DNA from 2 places in the Streptomyces sp. V3I8 genome. Region 2 is predicted to be linked to the other one. Evidence: riboswitches for the same ligand, from Rfam matches in the RefSeq annotation. Region 2 holds a riboswitch; the other holds the start of a gene.

Region 1 (7,718 bases), 3.8 Mb from region 2:
CGGCCGCGCTCGTGGCGGCCGGCGCCGGCGTGATGTTCGCCCTGCGTCGCCGGGGCGCGGCGAACAACCGCTGACCCCACCCCGTCACACCGGCAGTACCCGCTGCGGCCCGTCCCCTCACCGAGGGGGCGGGCCGCAGTCCTGCCCGGCCCCGTCGGGGGTGCGGGGAACCGCGCGGCCGGCCCGCCGGGCCCGCAGGCCGGCGTCACGCCCCCGGCGAGCCCCTCAGCCGAACGACGCCCGCTCCGGCCAGGAGTCCACCAGCTCCCGCTCCCCCAGCACCTGCAGACGGCCGTCCTCCACCGGCAGCCGCCGGCAGAAGGCCGGCAGCACCTCCGTCAGCGGCCCCCGCAGGGCCACCGTCGCCTTCTCGTGACCGCGCGCCGGTCGAACCCCTCGTCGTCGAACTCGATGACCCACTCGGCCTCCGGGCCCGTCCCGGCGCCGGCGTCCGTGACGTGGAGGTGGATGCTGCGTCCCGCGCCCCGCAGCTCCCGCAGCGGATCGTCGGGATCCGTCCGCGGTCCGAACCGGACGATCTCCAGCCACTCGTCGACCGCATCGGCCGCCAGGTCCCGCGCGACCTCGAACGGCGCCCCGGCCTTCCGGTGGTGCCTGTCGCGTCCGCCCGGTGGATCACCGTCTCGTGCGCCATCCGCCGCGCCCGGAACCCGGCCGTGCGCTCCTACGCCCAGGACCGGGCCGGGGCGTCGGCCCCGGCGGCCCGGAAGGCCCCTGCGGCCGGCTCGGCGCCCTCCGCGAGCCAGGCGTCGAGTGCGGCCGGGTCGCTGTCCGCGGGCCCCTGAGAGCCCGCCACGTCCCCGGGTGACACCTCCTCGGTCGCACCCGTGCGCACGATGTGCCCGGCTCAGCGGTGCGACTCGCCCACGTGCACGGCGAGCTGCCGCAGCGTCCAGTCCGGACATGTCGGCACGGTCGCACCCAGGTCGGCCCCGGTCAGGTGGGCCCGCAGCAGCGCGGTCGGCCCGACGACCTCGTCGCAGTGACGGTCGTGCCCCAGTGACGTCATGGCCGCACCCTAGAAGGCGGCGCTCCTGCCGAGTACGACGATTTCGGCTGCGTCGAAGGCCACCCCGACCTCTTCCCCGGCCTCCGGCGCGTCCCGCAGCGCGCACGCCGCCTCCAGCCGCGGCGCGCCCCCGGGCTGCAGCTGTACGGCGACATGGGTGCCCCGGAAGGTCCGTGCGGCCACGGTGCAGGGCAGCCCGTCGGCGACCGGTACGAGCCGCACACCCGCGGGCCTGACGAGCAGCGTGACCTCGCCCTGCTGCGAGCCGGAGGGCACCGGCACCTTGCCCCAGGGGGTGTCCGCGGTCTCGCCGGAGACGGTCGCCCCGGCCACGTTCTCGAAGCCCAGGAACCGGGCCACGAACTCGTCGGCCGGACGCTGCCAGACCTCCAGCGGCGTACCCGACTGGGCGATCCGCCCGTCCCGCATCACGACGACCCGGTCGGCGAGCGCGAAGGCCTCGCCCTGGTCGTGGGTGACGGCGAGCACGGTGGTGCCCAGCTCGCCGAAGAGTCCGCGCAGTTCGACCACCAGCCGTTCCCGCAGCGAGCGGTCCAGCTGGCCCAGCGGCTCGTCGAGCATGAGCAGCCGGGGCCGGGGAGCCAGGGCACGGGCGAGGGCGACGCGCTGCTGCTCGCCGCCGGAGAGGGAGGCGACGGCCCGCCGGTGGGAGTCCGGCAGCCCCACGAGCGTCAGCAACTCCCGTACGCGCGCGGCCTGCCGCTGCTTGGGCTCACCGTGCATGCGCAGCCCGAAGGCCACGTTGCCGGCGACGTCCCGCTGCGGGAACAGCTGGTGGTCCTGGAACATCAGGCCGACGCCCCGCTTGTGCGCGGGCACGCCGTCGAGGTCGCGGCCGTCCAGGAACACCCGCCCGCCGTCCAGCCGCTGGAGCCCGGCGACGGTCCTGAGCAGGGTCGATTTGCCGCTGCCGCTGGGCCCGAGGACGCACACGATCTCGTGCTCGGCGACATCGAGTCCGACGTCGTCGAGCACGGCCCGTCCGCCGAACCGTACGGTCGCCCTCTCCAGTTCCAGCATGGTCAGAACTCTCCCGCCCGGTCGGAACGAAGGTCGGTGCGAAGGCGCTCCAGGATCAGCAGCGCCACCGCGCACACCGCCATCAGGATGGTCGAAAGGGCCATGGCCTGGCCGTAGTTGAGCTCGCCGGCCCGCCCGAGCAGTCGCGCCACGGCGACCGGCAGCGTCGGGTTGTCGGGCCGTGCGATGAACACCGTCGCGCCGAACTCGCCCAGCGACACGGCGAAGGCGAACCCGGCGGCGATCAGCAGCGCCCGCCGCACCATCGGCAGGTCGACCTCGCGCCACACCCGCCAGGGCGAGGCCCCGAGCACCGCCGCCGCCTCGCGCAGGCGGCCGTCCACCGCCCGCAGCACCGGCAGCATGGTCCGTACGACGAAGGGGACGCCCACCAGCGCCTGCGCGAGCGGCACGAGGATCCAGCTGCTGCGCAGATCCAGCGGCGGTTCGTCGAGCGCGATGAGGAAGCCGAAGCCGACGGTCACGGCGGAGACGCCGAGCGGCAGCATGAGCAGCGCGTCGAAGCCCCGTACGAGCCGTCCGGCGTCCCGGCGGGTGAGGGCGGCGGCCGCGAGACCGCCGATCACCAGGGCGACGGCGGTGGCGGCGAGGGCGTACCGCAGCGAGTTGCCGACGGCGTCGATCGGCGGCACCAGGAAGAGGCCGCCCTCGTCGCTGGTCAGCGCCTTGTAGTAGCCGAAGCCGGGCGCGTCGAGGGAGCGTTCGACCAGGACGGCCAGCGGCAGGACCAGCAGGACGGCGATCGTGGCGAGGACGGCGGCGAGCAGCGCCCGCTGCCCCGCCCCGCGCGGTCGCCGTGCGGTCGTGGCGGCGTCGACCAGGCGCAGCGCGGTCTCCCGGCGCCGTACGGTCCACGCGTGGACGGCGAGGATCGCGCCCACGGCCACGAACTGGATGATCGTCAGTACGGCGGCCGTCGAGAGGTCGAAGATCTCCGAGGTCTGCCGGTAGATCTCCACCTCGAGGGTCGAGAAGGTGGGGCCGCCGAGGATCTGCACGACGCCGAAGGAGGTGAAGGTGAACAGGAAGACCATGAGCGCGGCGGCGGCCACGGCGGGGCCGAGCGCCGGCAGCGTCACCCTGCGCCAGGCCGCGAACCGTGAGGCGCCGAGCATCCGCGCGGCCTCCTCCTGACGTGGGTCGAGCTGCGACCAGAGCCCGCCGACCGTGCGGACGACGACCGCGTAGTTGAAGAAGACGTGGGCGAGCAGGATGGCCCACACGGTGGTGTCCAGGCGTACGCCCCACAGCTCGTCGAGCAGCCCGCCGCGCCCGAGCAGCGCCAGGAAGGCGGTGCCCACGACGACCGTCGGCAGCACGAACGGCACGGTGACGACGGCCCGCAGCACCTGCTTGCCCCTGAAATCGAAGCGCGCGAAGACGTACGCGCCGGGGAGCGCGATCAGCAGGGTGAGCGCGGTCGAGGCGAGCGCCTGCCAGGTCGTGAACCACAGGACGTGCCGGATGTCGGGCTGCGCGAGGACGTCCAGGATGCGCCCGAAGCGCCAGGTCCCGTCGGTCTTGAGCCCGCGGGCGGTGATGGCCGCGACCGGATAGGCGAAGAAGACCCCGAAGAACGCGACGGGCAGGGCCATGAGGCCCAGGCGCGCCGCGTTCCCCGTACGCCGGCGGGTGCGCGGCTTCGCCCCGGCGCGCGGCTCTACTTCAGTACGAGCGAGGTCCATGCCTTGACCCACTCGTCACGGTTGTCGGCGATCTTCGCGGGGTCCAGGGTCTCGGGGTCCTCGGCGGCGGGGCCGAACTTCACGAACTCCTGCGGCACCTGGGCGGCCTTCCGGACCGGGTACACGAACATGTTGAGCGGCATGTCGTCCTGGAACTTCTTGCTGATCAGGAAGTCGACGAGCGCCTTGCCGCCCTTCGGGTTCCTCGCGTTGCCCAGCAGGCCCGCGTACTCGACCTGGCGGAAGCAGGTGCCGTCCGCGACACCGGTCGGCGCGGTCTTCGGCTTCGGGTCGGCGTAGATGACCTCGGCGGGCGGCGACGAGGCGTACGAGACGACGAGCGGCCGGTCGCCCTTGGCCTTCCTGCCGCCGGCGGACCCGGAGAACTCCTCGTTGTAGGCCTGCTCCCAGCCGTCGACGACCTTGACGCCGTTGGCCTTGAGCTTCTTCCAGTAGTCCTGCCAGCCCGTGTCCCCGTACGCGGCGGCGGTGCCGAGCAGGAAGCCGAGGCCGGGCGAGGAGGTGGAGGCGTTCTCGGTGACGAGGAGGTTCTTGTACGCGGGCTCGGCCAGATCGGCGAAGGACGCCGGCGGCGCCAGCTTGCGCTCGCTGAACCAGGCCTTGTCGTAGTTGACGCAGACGTCACCGGAGTCGACGGGCGTGACCCGGTGCTTGTCCTGGTCGGCCCGGTACTCGGGCAGGATCAGGTCCGAGCCCTTGGCCTCGTACGGCTGGAACAGCCCGTTGTCGAGGGCGCGGGACAGCAGGGTGTTGTCGACGCCGAAGAAGACGTCGCCCTGCGGGTTGTCCTTGGTGAGGATCGCCTTGTTGACGGCCTGCCCGGCGTCGCCGTCCTTGAGGACCCTGACCTGGTAGCCGGACTCCTCCTCGAACGCCTTGAGCACGTCCTTGCTGTAGGCGAAGGAGTCGTGGCTGACGAGGGTGACGGTCCTGGACCCGGATCCCCCGTCGCCCGAGTCCCCGGAGTCGGACGACCCGCACGCGCCGAGCGCGGCGAGGCCGAGCCCGGTGGTCGCGACGACGGCGGTGAGCCGGTGGATGGTGCTCACGGTACGCACTGGTTCTGATTCCTCCTGGGTTGACCAGGAAGAGACGCGGCCCTGCCCGGGATCTCGGTCGGATCCCGGGCAGGGCGCAACAGCTTGAGTAGTGACCGAACTTCCTACCCAGAATGACCTGGGCGAGGTTCAGAGGGTCTGCGGGCTCTCCCGCACTCTCAGCGCTGTGGCGCTCCCCTGTCGGAATATGAAGATGTCTGTACGAACGCTGCCAGACTACCGCTCGGTGGCCGCGAGCTGCCCGCACGCCCCGTCGATCTCCTGACCGCGGGTGTCCCGGACGGTGACGGGCACGCCGTGGGCGGCGATCGCCTCGACGAACGCCTTCTCGTCCTCGGGCCGCGAGGCGGTCCACTTGGAGCCGGGTGTCGGGTTCAGCGGGATCAGGTTCACGTGCACCGGCTTGCCCTTGAGCATCCGCCCGAGCCGGTCACCGCGCCACGCCTGGTCGTTGATGTCCCGGATGAGCGCGTACTCGATGGAGAGCCGGCGCCCCGACCTGGCCGCGTACTCCCAGCCGGCGTCCAGCACTTCCCGTACCTTCCACCGCGTGTTGACCGGTACGAGGGTGTCGCGCAGCTCGTCGTCCGGCGCGTGCAGGGAGATGGCGAGACGGCACTTGAAGCCCTCGTCGGCGAACCGGTTGATGGCGGGGACGAGGCCGACGGTCGACACGGTGATGCCGCGCTGCGAGAGCCCGAGCCCGTCCGGCTCCGGGTCGGTGAGGGCGCGGATGGACTGGACGACCCGCTTGTAGTTGGCGAGGGGCTCGCCCATGCCCATGAAGACGATGTTGCTCAGCCGCGCCGGGCCGCCGGGGATCTCCCCGTCGCGCAGCGCGCGCATGCCGTCGACGATCTGGTGCACGATCTCGCCGGTCGACAGGTTCCGGTCGAGGCCGGCCTGCCCGGTCGCGCAGAACGGGCAGTTCATCCCGCAGCCGGCCTGTGAGCTGATGCACATGGTGACCCGGTCCGGGTAGCGCATCAGCACGGACTCGACGAGGGTGCCGTCGAAGAGCCGCCAGAGGGTCTTGCGGGTGGTGTCCGCGTCGGTGGACAGGTGCCGCACGACCGTCATCAGCTCGGGCAGCAGCGCCTCCTGCAGCTTGGCGCGCGATCCGGCGGGGATGTCGGTCCACTGCTCCGGGTCGTGCGCGAACCGCCCGAAGTAGTGCTGAGAGAGCTGCTTGGCACGGAACGGCTTCTCACCGACCGCGGCGACAGCCTCTTTACGCTCGGCGGGCGTGAGATCGGCAAGGTGCCGCGGCGGCTTCTTGGCTCCGCGGGGGGCGACGAATGTGAGTTCTCCGGGTGCAGGCATAACACGTCCAGTGTCGCAGATCGAATCATGTGACCCGGGCCGTCGGCCGTCGGGCCGGATCGGCCGCCGTGGTCGCTTCTTGGCTCCCGTCGGGTGGTCCGCTGTCATGGGAGGCACTTCAGGACCTAGAATCGAACTTGTGCACGAAAAAGTGTCTCGCCTGGATCGTCCGCACCACGTCCGCGAACGGCTGGGCCGGCAGCCGCGCCGTACCGACGACACCATCGCCGGGCCGGAAAGACAGGAGGTCGCCGCCGCCCGTGCGGCCCGCACGCCGCCGTCGCCCGCCTTCGGGCACCGGCTCGCGATGCGCAGGGCGGGCCGTCCGCCCGTCCCCCGCCCCGGCCTCGGTGTGCTGTGAACGGCGGCGCGGCGGAGGACGAGGGGGCGGGCGCGGCGGCGCCCGTCGTCGTGCACCGGCCGACGGGCGGACACGGGCGCCGGGTGTCGATCCGCGCCCAGGCCGCGGGGCTCGCCCACAGCGACGCCGACGTGATCGAGTTCCTGCGCCGCGCCGGGCTCCCGGACGCGGAGGAACTGCTGGACGACCCCCGGTGGGTGCGGTGGCAGGGCGGCCGGCCGCACGACTACGGCACGGACTGACGGCCCCTCGGCTCACGGCCCACGGCCCGCGTCCTTCGGACGTCCTGTACGCCGAGGACCCCCGGCCCTGTCGGCCGGGGGTCCTCATGTCCGCGCGACGCGTCCGCCCGCCGGTCAGCCCGAGCCGACGAAGAGCACCAGCAGCAGCCACACGACGGGGGCGGTGGGCAGCAAGGAGTCCAGTCGGTCCATGATGCCGCCGTGGCCCGGGAGCAAGGTGCCCATGTCCTTGATGCCCAGGTCACGCTTGATCATCGACTCGCCCAGGTCGCCCAGCGTGGCGCTGGCCGCGACCGCGAGGCCGAGGAGCAGGCCCTGCCACCAGGTGCCGTCGTCGATCAGGAACTCCATGCACAGCGCGCCCGCCACCATCGCGAAGCCGACCGCGCCCAGCAGCCCCTCGCGGGTCTTGCCGGGGCTGATGCGCGGGGCGAGCTTGTGCTTGCCGAAGCGCCACCCGACGGCGTACGCCCCCGTGTCGCTGACCACGGCCAGCAGCAGGAACGTGAGGACCCGCCACGCGCCGTCGTCCGCGGTGAGCATCATCGCCACGAACGTGGCCAGGAACGGGATGTAGAAAGCCGCGAAGACCCCCGCGGTGACGTCCTTGAGATAGCCCTCGGGCGGTTCCGTCATCCGCCAGACCAGGACCGCGAGCGCGGTGAGCGCCATCGCCACCCAGGCGCCCTCGGGCCCCCGCACGTAACCGGCGACGACCATCGCCGCACCGCCGAGCGCCAGCGGCACCAGCGGGGCCTTGATGTTCTTGCGTTCGGCGAGCCTCGACGTCAGCTCCCAGAGGCCGACGACGACGGCGACCGCTATGACGCCGACGAAGGCGGCCTTGACGACGAACAACGACGCGACGATCACGACGCCGAGTCCGACACCGACGCCTATGGCAGCACCCAGATCGCGGCCCGCGCTCTTCTTCGG
Region 2 (7,718 bases):
ATCAGGACACCGATGACCACCCCGAGGAAGCCGCCGAAGGCCAGCAGCCGCCAGCGCAGCCGGGCCTTGTACTGCAGCAGTACCTCGCCGAGCAGCCACAGCGCGACGAAGCCGAATGCGATGTAGAGGACCGTCCAGCCCATGTACGCCCCTCTCCCAGGCGGCCGCTACGCAGTGTGGCGTACGACGATGCGGCCGGTCTAGGCCTGCTGCGGGTGGTGCAGGCCCAGGTTCTCGTAGATTTCAAGCGTCGCGGTGGAGTTGTTCAGCGTGATGAAATGCAGTCCGGGGACTCCCTCGGCCAGCAGCCTCGCGCAGAACTCCGTGGCGAACTCGATGCCAATGGAGCGTACAGCCGCCGGATCGTCCTTGGCTGTGAGGATCCGCTCTTTCAGGGCATCCGGGAACGACGCGTTACTGAGTTGAGGCAATCGTTCCAGCATCTTCACGCTGGTCACCGGCATGACCTCGGGGATGACCGGCGTGCTGCAGCCCGCCGCGTCGACCCGGTCACGCAGGCGCAGGTACGCGTCCGGCTGGAAGAACATCTGCGTGATCGCGTAGTCGGCGCCGGCCCGGCACTTGTCGACGAAGTTCGCCACGTCCGCGTCCCAGTCCGCGGACCGCGGATGCATCTCCGGGAAGGCCGCGACGCCCACGCAGAAGTCGCCCGACTCCTTGATGAGCCGGACCAGTTCGGCCGCGTAGGTGAGGCCCTGGGGGTGCGCCACCCAGTCGGCCATGGGGTCGCCGGGCGGGTCGCCGCGCACGGCGAGCATGTTCCGGATCCCGGCGTCCGCGTACTGGCCGATGATGTTGCGCAGTTCCGCGACGGAGTGGTTGACGGCGGTGAGGTGGGCGACCGGGGTGAGCGTCGTGTCGGAGACGATCTGTTCCGTCGCCTTGACCGTGCCGGCCCGGGTGGTACCGCCCGCCCCGTACGTCACGGAGACGAAGCTGGGCGCGACCGCCTCGACCCTGCGCAGCGCGTTCCACAGGTTGCGCTCGCCCTTCTCGGTCTTCGGTGCCCAGAACTCGAACGAGTACGTCGTCCTGCCGGACGCGAGCATGTCCCGCACGGTGCGTGCGCGGTCGGTCCGGGTGGAAGCAGATCCGAGGGCCATACCCGCAGGTTAGTCAGGGGAGGGCGGTCCCCCAACCGGATGCGGGAGATTTGACCGTATTGTCGACTTGTTGTCCACGCCTCGGACAACCGGGCCGGGCCGGGCTTCCGGTGCGCCGCGCCGAAGGACCCGGCGGCCTCACGCCGTCCGCAGGCGCTTCGCGAACTCCGCCGCCGCCGCGCCCGGGTCGTCGGCCTCAGTGATCGCCCGTACGACGACCACGCGGCGGGCGCCCGCCGCGAGGACCTCGTCGAGGTTGCCGAGGTCGATGCCGCCGATGGCGAACCAGGGGCGGTCCGTGGCGAGCGCGGCCGTGTGCCGGACCAGGCCGAGACCCGGCGCGTGGCGCCCCGGCTTGGTGGGGGTGGGCCAGCAGGGCCCGGTGCAGAAGTAGTCCACGCCGTCCTGGACGGCGGCGGCCGAGGCCTCGGGTCCGGCGTGTGTGGAGCGGCCTATGAGTGTCCCGTCGCCGAGGATCGCCCGGGCGGCGGGGACGGGCAGGTCTCCCTGTCCCAGGTGCAGGACGTCGGCCGCGGCGGCGTGGGCGACGTCGGCCCGGTCGTTCACCGCGAGCAGTTTGCCGTGCCGGCGGCAGGCGTCCGCGAACACGGCGAGGTGCTCCAGCTCCTCGGCGGCCTCCATGCCCTTGTCCCGCAACTGCACGATGTCCACGCCGCCCGCCAGGACCGCGTCCAGGAAGTCGGCGAGGTCGCCCTGGCGCCTGCGGGCGTCCGTGCAGAGGTAGACCCGGGCGTCGGCGAGCCGGTCGCGTGCGGTGGGTGCGGGCATGCGTGGGTCCCCCGTGGCAGGTCGGTGGCGTACGGGCCGCGGGGAGCGCGGCCCGTACGCCGTGTGGCGTGTGGCGTGTGGCGTGTGGCGTGTGGCGTGATCAGGTCAGACGGCGAGCGCCTGGGCGCGGCGCTTCACCTCCGTGCCGCGATTCTCGCTCAGGGCCTGCGCGGGCGTGCCCGGCAGGCTCTCGTCGGGGGTGAAGAGCCACTCCAGCATCTCTTCGTCGGAGAAGCCGTCGTCCCGCAGGAGCGTCAGGGTGCCGGTGAGGCCCTTGACGACCTTCTGCTCGTCCGCGTCGATGAAGGCGGCGGGGACGTGCAGCGCGCGGTTCTCACCACGGCGTACGGCGATGAGCTGGCCGTCCTTGACCAGCTGCCGGACGCGCGTCACCTCGACGCCGAACTGTTCGGCGATGTCGGGGAGGGTGAGCCAGGCGGGGACGAGAGCATCGATCTTTGCGTCAATCTCGGTCACGCACACAAGCCTGCCACCTCCCGCTGACAGTGGGTACCCGGGTCACCCACCGGTGGTGCGGCCTGCGGCCGGCTCAGGAGGGGACCAGGGGCGGCTCGTCGGGTGCGGGCCCGTGGGGCCGGTGGGGGCCGGTGCGGGCCCGGTCGCGCGCTTCCCCGCGCCCCCGACGGGGCTCAGACCGCGGCTTTCTTCAAGGGGCGCCCGGGATCCGCCAGCAGGGCGGGATCCATCACCGCGCCCGTCTCGATCAGGCGGCGGCCCTGTGCCAGGTCCCGGGGCCGGCCCACCGCCAGGACGGCGACCAGGCGGCCCTCCCGGAGCCAGCACACCGACCAGGCGGGCCCGGCCGGTTCGCCCCGCCACACCACGGTGTCGGCGGACCCGTGGTGCCCCGCGTACTGAACGAAGCGGCCGAACTGCTCGGACCAGAAGTAGGGCACCGGGTCGTACGGCCCGGGCGCCTCGCCGGCGATGTCCGCCGCGACCGTGCGCGGTCCCTGCAGCGCGTTGTCCCAGTGGTGGACCAGCAGGCGCTCCCCGTAGCGGCCCGACGGGAAGGAGGCGCAGTCGCCGACCGCGTACACGTCCGGGACGGAGGTGCGCAGGTGGTCGTCCGCGACGACCTCCCCGTGGGCGCCGAGTTCGATCCCCGAGCCGGTCAGCCAGGACGTGGCGGGCCGCGCCCCGACGCCTACGACCACGGCTCCCGCGGGCAGCCGCGACCCGTCGTCCAGCACCACCGCGCCGGGCTCGACGCGTTCCACGCGCGCGTGGGTGCGCAGCGACGCCCCGCTGTCCGCGTACCAGGCTGCCATCGGAGCGGCCACCTCGGCCGGCAGGGCGCCGGCGAGCGGCCGGCCGGCGGCCTCGACGACGGTCACCGCGCACCCCGCCTCACGCGCCGCCGTGGCGAACTCCGCGCCGATCCAGCCCGCGCCCACCACCACGACGTCGAGCTGCCGGGCGAGGACCGGGCGCAGCCGCTCGGCGTCGTCGAGGGTGCGCAGCAGATGGACGCCGGGTACGCCCTCGGTGCCGGGCAGCCGGACGGGTTCCGCTCCCGTGGCGACGACCAGGGCGTCGTACGGGACGGGACCGTCGGCGGTGTCGAGTTCGCGCCGGCCGGGGTGCAGGCCGGTCACGGCGAGCCCCAGGCGCAGTCCGACGCCGAGGCTCTCGAAGTCGACGTCGAAGGCGGAGCCCTCGGCCTTGCCGAGCAGTACGGCCTTGGACAGGGGCGGCCGGTCGTACGGCTGGTGGGGTTCCGCGCCGATCAGGGTCACGGGCCCCCGGAAGCCCTGCTCCCGCAGGGCGACGGCCGTCTGCACGCCGGCCATGCCCGCACCGACGATCACGACCCCGGATCGCGCCGTCGGGTCCGCTCCCTGCGTCAGCTCGCTCACCCGGTCACCATAGACAGTCGGTACGAACAGTTGGTAAGCGCAGGCGGTACGGACGGCCGGCGGATCCGTCGCCCCGGGAGCGGGGCCGCCGGGCCGTGGCACGGCTTCGGACCCCGGCCTCAGGCCGCGGTCACCTCTTCGACCACACTCGTCCCGCTGCCCTCCTGGGACTCCCACTCCCAGGTCTCCGCCAGCCGCACCCGCCCGTCGGGGGTCTCGGCGACCAGGGACACGCAGTGCCCGGACGAGGTGGTTCCGTCCGTCTTCAGCTGCACGTACCGGAAGTCGAGCCGGTCGCCCTCCCGGGTGCCCACGAGATGGCCGCGCACGACGTCGCCACCCGCGTAGTCGGCCCAGATCCGGCCGTCCTCCTCGTGGTACGCGAACCGGGTGCGCGTACCCACCTGGCCGGGGGCCTGGTCGGCCACGGGGGCGAGGACGAGTCCGTCGAGCGAGCGGGCCATGCCGTGAGGCTCCCTTACTGCGGTGCGGGGCGAGGAGTTAGGGTGGCCAACGTAGAGCACTCGCGGGAGCCCGGACGCACCGGGCTGAGAGGGAGGCTGGACGGCCTCCGACCGTACGAACCTGATCCGGGTCATGCCGGCGAAGGGAGGGGCTGGACGCCCATGTCGCGTACACCGCAAGCATCTCCGTCCGACGTCCTGGTCGTCGGCGGCGGGATCATCGGCCTGGTCACCGCCTGGCGGGCCGCCCAGCGCGGGCTCACGGTCGCGGTCGTGGACCCCGAACCCGGTGGCGGCGCCGCGCAGGTCGCGGCCGGCATGCTGGCCGCCGTCACCGAACTGCACTACGGCGAGCAGACCCTGCTGGGCCTCAACCTGGCCTCGGCGCGGCGCTATCCGGACTTCGTCGCGGAGCTGACCGGGGCGTCCGGCACGGACCTCGGTTACCGGCAGTGCGGCACGCTGTCCGTGGCCCTCGACGCCGACGACCGCGCCCACCTGCGTGAACTGCACAGCCTGCAGCAGCGGTCGGGCCTGGAGTCGCAGTGGCTGAGCGGCCGCGAGTGCCGCCGCCTGGAGCCGATGCTCGCGCCGGGCGTGCGCGGCGGGCTGCGGGTGGACGGCGACCACCAGATCGACCCGCGTCGGCTCGCCGCGGCCCTGGTCACGGCCTGCGAACGGGCCGGGGTGGCCTTCCACCGCACATGGGCCGAACGGCTGACCGTCGCGGGCGACCGGGCCACGGGGGTCGTCACCCGGAACGGCTCCGCCCTGCCCGCGGGACAGGTGGTCCTCGCCGCGGGCAGCCTCAGCGGGCGCCTGGCGGGCGTGCCCGAGTACGTACTGCCGCCGGTCCGCCCCGTGAAGGGGCAGGTGCTGCGGCTGGCCATGCCTCGGCGCGGCGGGCCGTTCCTGAGCCGGACGGTGCGTGCCGTGGTCCGCGGCAGCCACGTCTACCTGGTGCCCCGCGAGAGCGGCGAGCTCGTCGTCGGCGCGACCAGCGAGGAACTGGGCTGGGACACCACGGTGACCGCGGGCGGTGTGTACGCACTGCTGCGGGACGCCCACGAACTCGTCCCCGGCATCACCGAACTGCCGCTCACCGAGACGCGGGCCGGACTGCGCCCCTGCTCCCCCGACAACGCCCCCCTGCTCGGCCCGAGCCTGCTCCCCGGGCTCCTGCTGGCCACCGGCCACCACCGCAACGGCGTACTGCTCACCCCGGTCACCGGCGACGCCTTGGCGCACGCCCTGACCACCGGCGAACTGCCCGAGGAGGCGCTCCCGTTCACCCCCCGGCGGTTCGACGCCGCCGCACTCGCGGAGCAGTCCGCATGAGCGTGACCGTCCTCGTCAACGGGGAGCGGCGGCGACTGGCCGCGGACACCGACCTCGCCGCCCTGGTCGCCGCCCTGTGCGCGGCCCCCGCCGGCATCGCCGCCGCGCTCAACGAGACCGTCGTCCCGCGCGCGCAGTGGCCGGGAACCCGGCTGCGCGAGGGCGACCGCGTCGAAGTCCTCACCGCCGTCCAAGGAGGCTGACCATGGCCGACGACCCCTTCGTCCTCGGCGGTACGTCCTGCACGTCCCGTCTGATCATGGGCACCGGCGGTGCCCCGAGCCTGGACGTCCTGGAGCGCTCGCTCGTCGCGTCCGGCACGGAACTGACGACGGTCGCGATGCGGCGCGTGAGCCCCGGGTCCCACGGCTCGGTGCTGTCCGTGCTCGACCGGCTCGGCATCCGGGTGCTGCCGAACACCGCGGGCTGTTTCACCGCCGGGGAGGCCGTGCTGACGGCCCGCCTCGCGCGCGAGGCGCTCGGCACGGACCTGGTCAAGCTGGAGGTCATCGCCGACGAGCGCACCCTGCTGCCCGATCCGATCGAGTTGCTGGACGCCGCCGAGACCCTCGTCGACGACGGCTTCACGGTCCTGCCGTACACGAACGACGACCCGGTCCTCGCGCGGAAACTGGAGGACGTGGGCTGCGCCGCGGTCATGCCGCTGGGGTCGCCCATCGGGTCGGGGCTCGGGATCCGCAACCCGCACAACTTCCAGCTGATCGTCGAGCACGCGCGCGTGCCGGTGATCCTGGACGCGGGAGCCGGTACGGCCTCGGACGCCGCGCTCGCCATGGAGCTGGGCTGCGCCGGCGTGATGCTCGCCTCGGCGGTGACCCGGGCCCAGGAGCCGGTCCTCATGGCCGAGGCCATGCGGCACGCCGTCGAGGCCGGCCGGCTGGCGTACCGGGCGGGCCGCATCCCGCGCCGCCACTTCGCCGAGGCCTCGTCCCCGGTGGACGGAATCGCGCGGCTGGACCCGGAACGCCCCGCTTTCTGACCTTCGGCCCCATCTCCCGGCCTGGACATCTGTCCGAATTCGTACGGTGTGCCGCCCCGATCGGCGTGCGGGGTCCGTCACAGGTCGGCTTCAGTACCGCCCCGGAACCGCCCGGACGGAGGGCCCCGTCAGTGGTGGCTCGTACACTCACCTGCGTGGACACGACCCTTCAAGACCCCTTGGTCGGGCATGTGCTCGACGGTCGGTATCACGTCGACGCGCGCATCGCGGTCGGCGGGATGGCCACGGTCTACCGGGCCGTGGACACCCGTCTCGACCGGGTGCTCGCGCTCAAGGTGATGCATCCGGCCCTGGCCGCCGACGCCTCGTTCGTCGAGCGCTTCATCCGTGAGGCCAAGTCGGTGGCGCGGCTCGCCCACCCGAACGTGGTGCAGGTCTTCGACCAGGGCGCCCAGGGCGCCTACGTCTACCTGGCGATGGAGTACGTCGCCGGATGCACCCTGCGTGACGTGCTGCGCGAGCGGGGGGCGCTCCAGCCGCGGGCCGCGCTGGACATCCTGGAGCCGGTCCTCGCCGCGCTCGGCGCCGCGCACCGCGCCGGGTTCGTGCACCGCGACATGAAGCCGGAGAACGTCCTCATAGGGGACGACGGCCGGGTGAAGGTGGCGGACTTCGGTCTCGTACGGGCCGTGGACACGGTCACCCACACGACGGGCGCCGTGCTGGGCACGGTGTCCTACCTCGCGCCGGAGCAGATAGAGAGCGGCACGGCCGATCCCCGTGTGGACGTGTACGCGTGCGGCATCCTCCTCTACGAGATGCTGACCGGCGACCGGCCGCACTCGGGGGACTCGCCCGCCGCGGTGCTCTACAAGCATCTGCACGAGGACGTGCCCCCGCCGTCGGCGGCCGTCCCCGGCCTGCCCCACGAGCTGGACGAACTGGTCCTGTCGGCCACCGCCCGCAACCCCGGCATCCGCCCCTACGACGCGGTGGCGCTGCTCGCGCAGACCCTGGACGCGCGGGTCGTCCTGAGCGACGACCAGCTGGACACCGTGCCCCCGGGGGCCGTCGCCGCGGACCGCGCGGGCACCGAGGACCTCACGAGCGTGATTCCACGCTCGCTGTCGGTGCCGCGGCCGCTCCCGGTGAACGACGACGA

The links. Region 2 has a riboswitch for thiamine pyrophosphate ahead of thiO (glycine oxidase ThiO). Riboswitches for the same ligand answer to the same signal wherever they lie in the genome.
Region 1: linked by a shared signal. The riboswitch ahead of QFZ75_RS11455 (thiamine ABC transporter substrate binding subunit) and the one ahead of thiO (glycine oxidase ThiO) in region 2 are both predicted to bind thiamine pyrophosphate.

What each region holds. Positions count from the first base shown of each region.
Region 1 is NZ_JAUSZL010000002.1:2,637,760-2,645,477, forward strand. It holds gene QFZ75_RS11435 (LAETG motif-containing sortase-dependent surface protein) at 1-74, shown strand, start outside; partial or broken gene QFZ75_RS11440 (maleylpyruvate isomerase family mycothiol-dependent enzyme) at 226-1,030, opposite strand; gene QFZ75_RS11445 (ABC transporter ATP-binding protein) at 1,040-2,071, opposite strand; gene QFZ75_RS11450 (iron ABC transporter permease) at 2,074-3,777, opposite strand; gene QFZ75_RS11455 (thiamine ABC transporter substrate binding subunit) at 3,753-4,838, opposite strand; TPP riboswitch at 4,940-5,045, opposite strand; gene rlmN (23S rRNA (adenine(2503)-C(2))-methyltransferase RlmN) at 5,073-6,179, opposite strand; gene QFZ75_RS11465 (hypothetical protein) at 6,331-6,540, shown strand; gene QFZ75_RS11470 (hypothetical protein) at 6,537-6,782, shown strand; gene QFZ75_RS11475 (phosphatidate cytidylyltransferase) at 6,897-7,718, opposite strand, start outside.
Region 2 is NZ_JAUSZL010000002.1:6,403,122-6,410,839, reverse strand. It holds gene QFZ75_RS28265 (hypothetical protein) at 1-143, opposite strand, end outside; gene metF (methylenetetrahydrofolate reductase [NAD(P)H]) at 201-1,124, opposite strand; gene thiE (thiamine phosphate synthase) at 1,263-1,913, opposite strand; gene QFZ75_RS28250 (Rv2175c family DNA-binding protein) at 2,019-2,390, opposite strand; gene QFZ75_RS28245 (NAD(P)/FAD-dependent oxidoreductase) at 2,564-3,727, opposite strand; gene QFZ75_RS28240 (hypothetical protein) at 3,913-4,257, opposite strand; TPP riboswitch at 4,310-4,422, shown strand; gene thiO (glycine oxidase ThiO) at 4,420-5,595, shown strand; gene thiS (sulfur carrier protein ThiS) at 5,592-5,798, shown strand; gene QFZ75_RS28225 (thiazole synthase) at 5,801-6,595, shown strand; gene pknB (Stk1 family PASTA domain-containing Ser/Thr kinase) at 6,751-7,718, shown strand, end outside.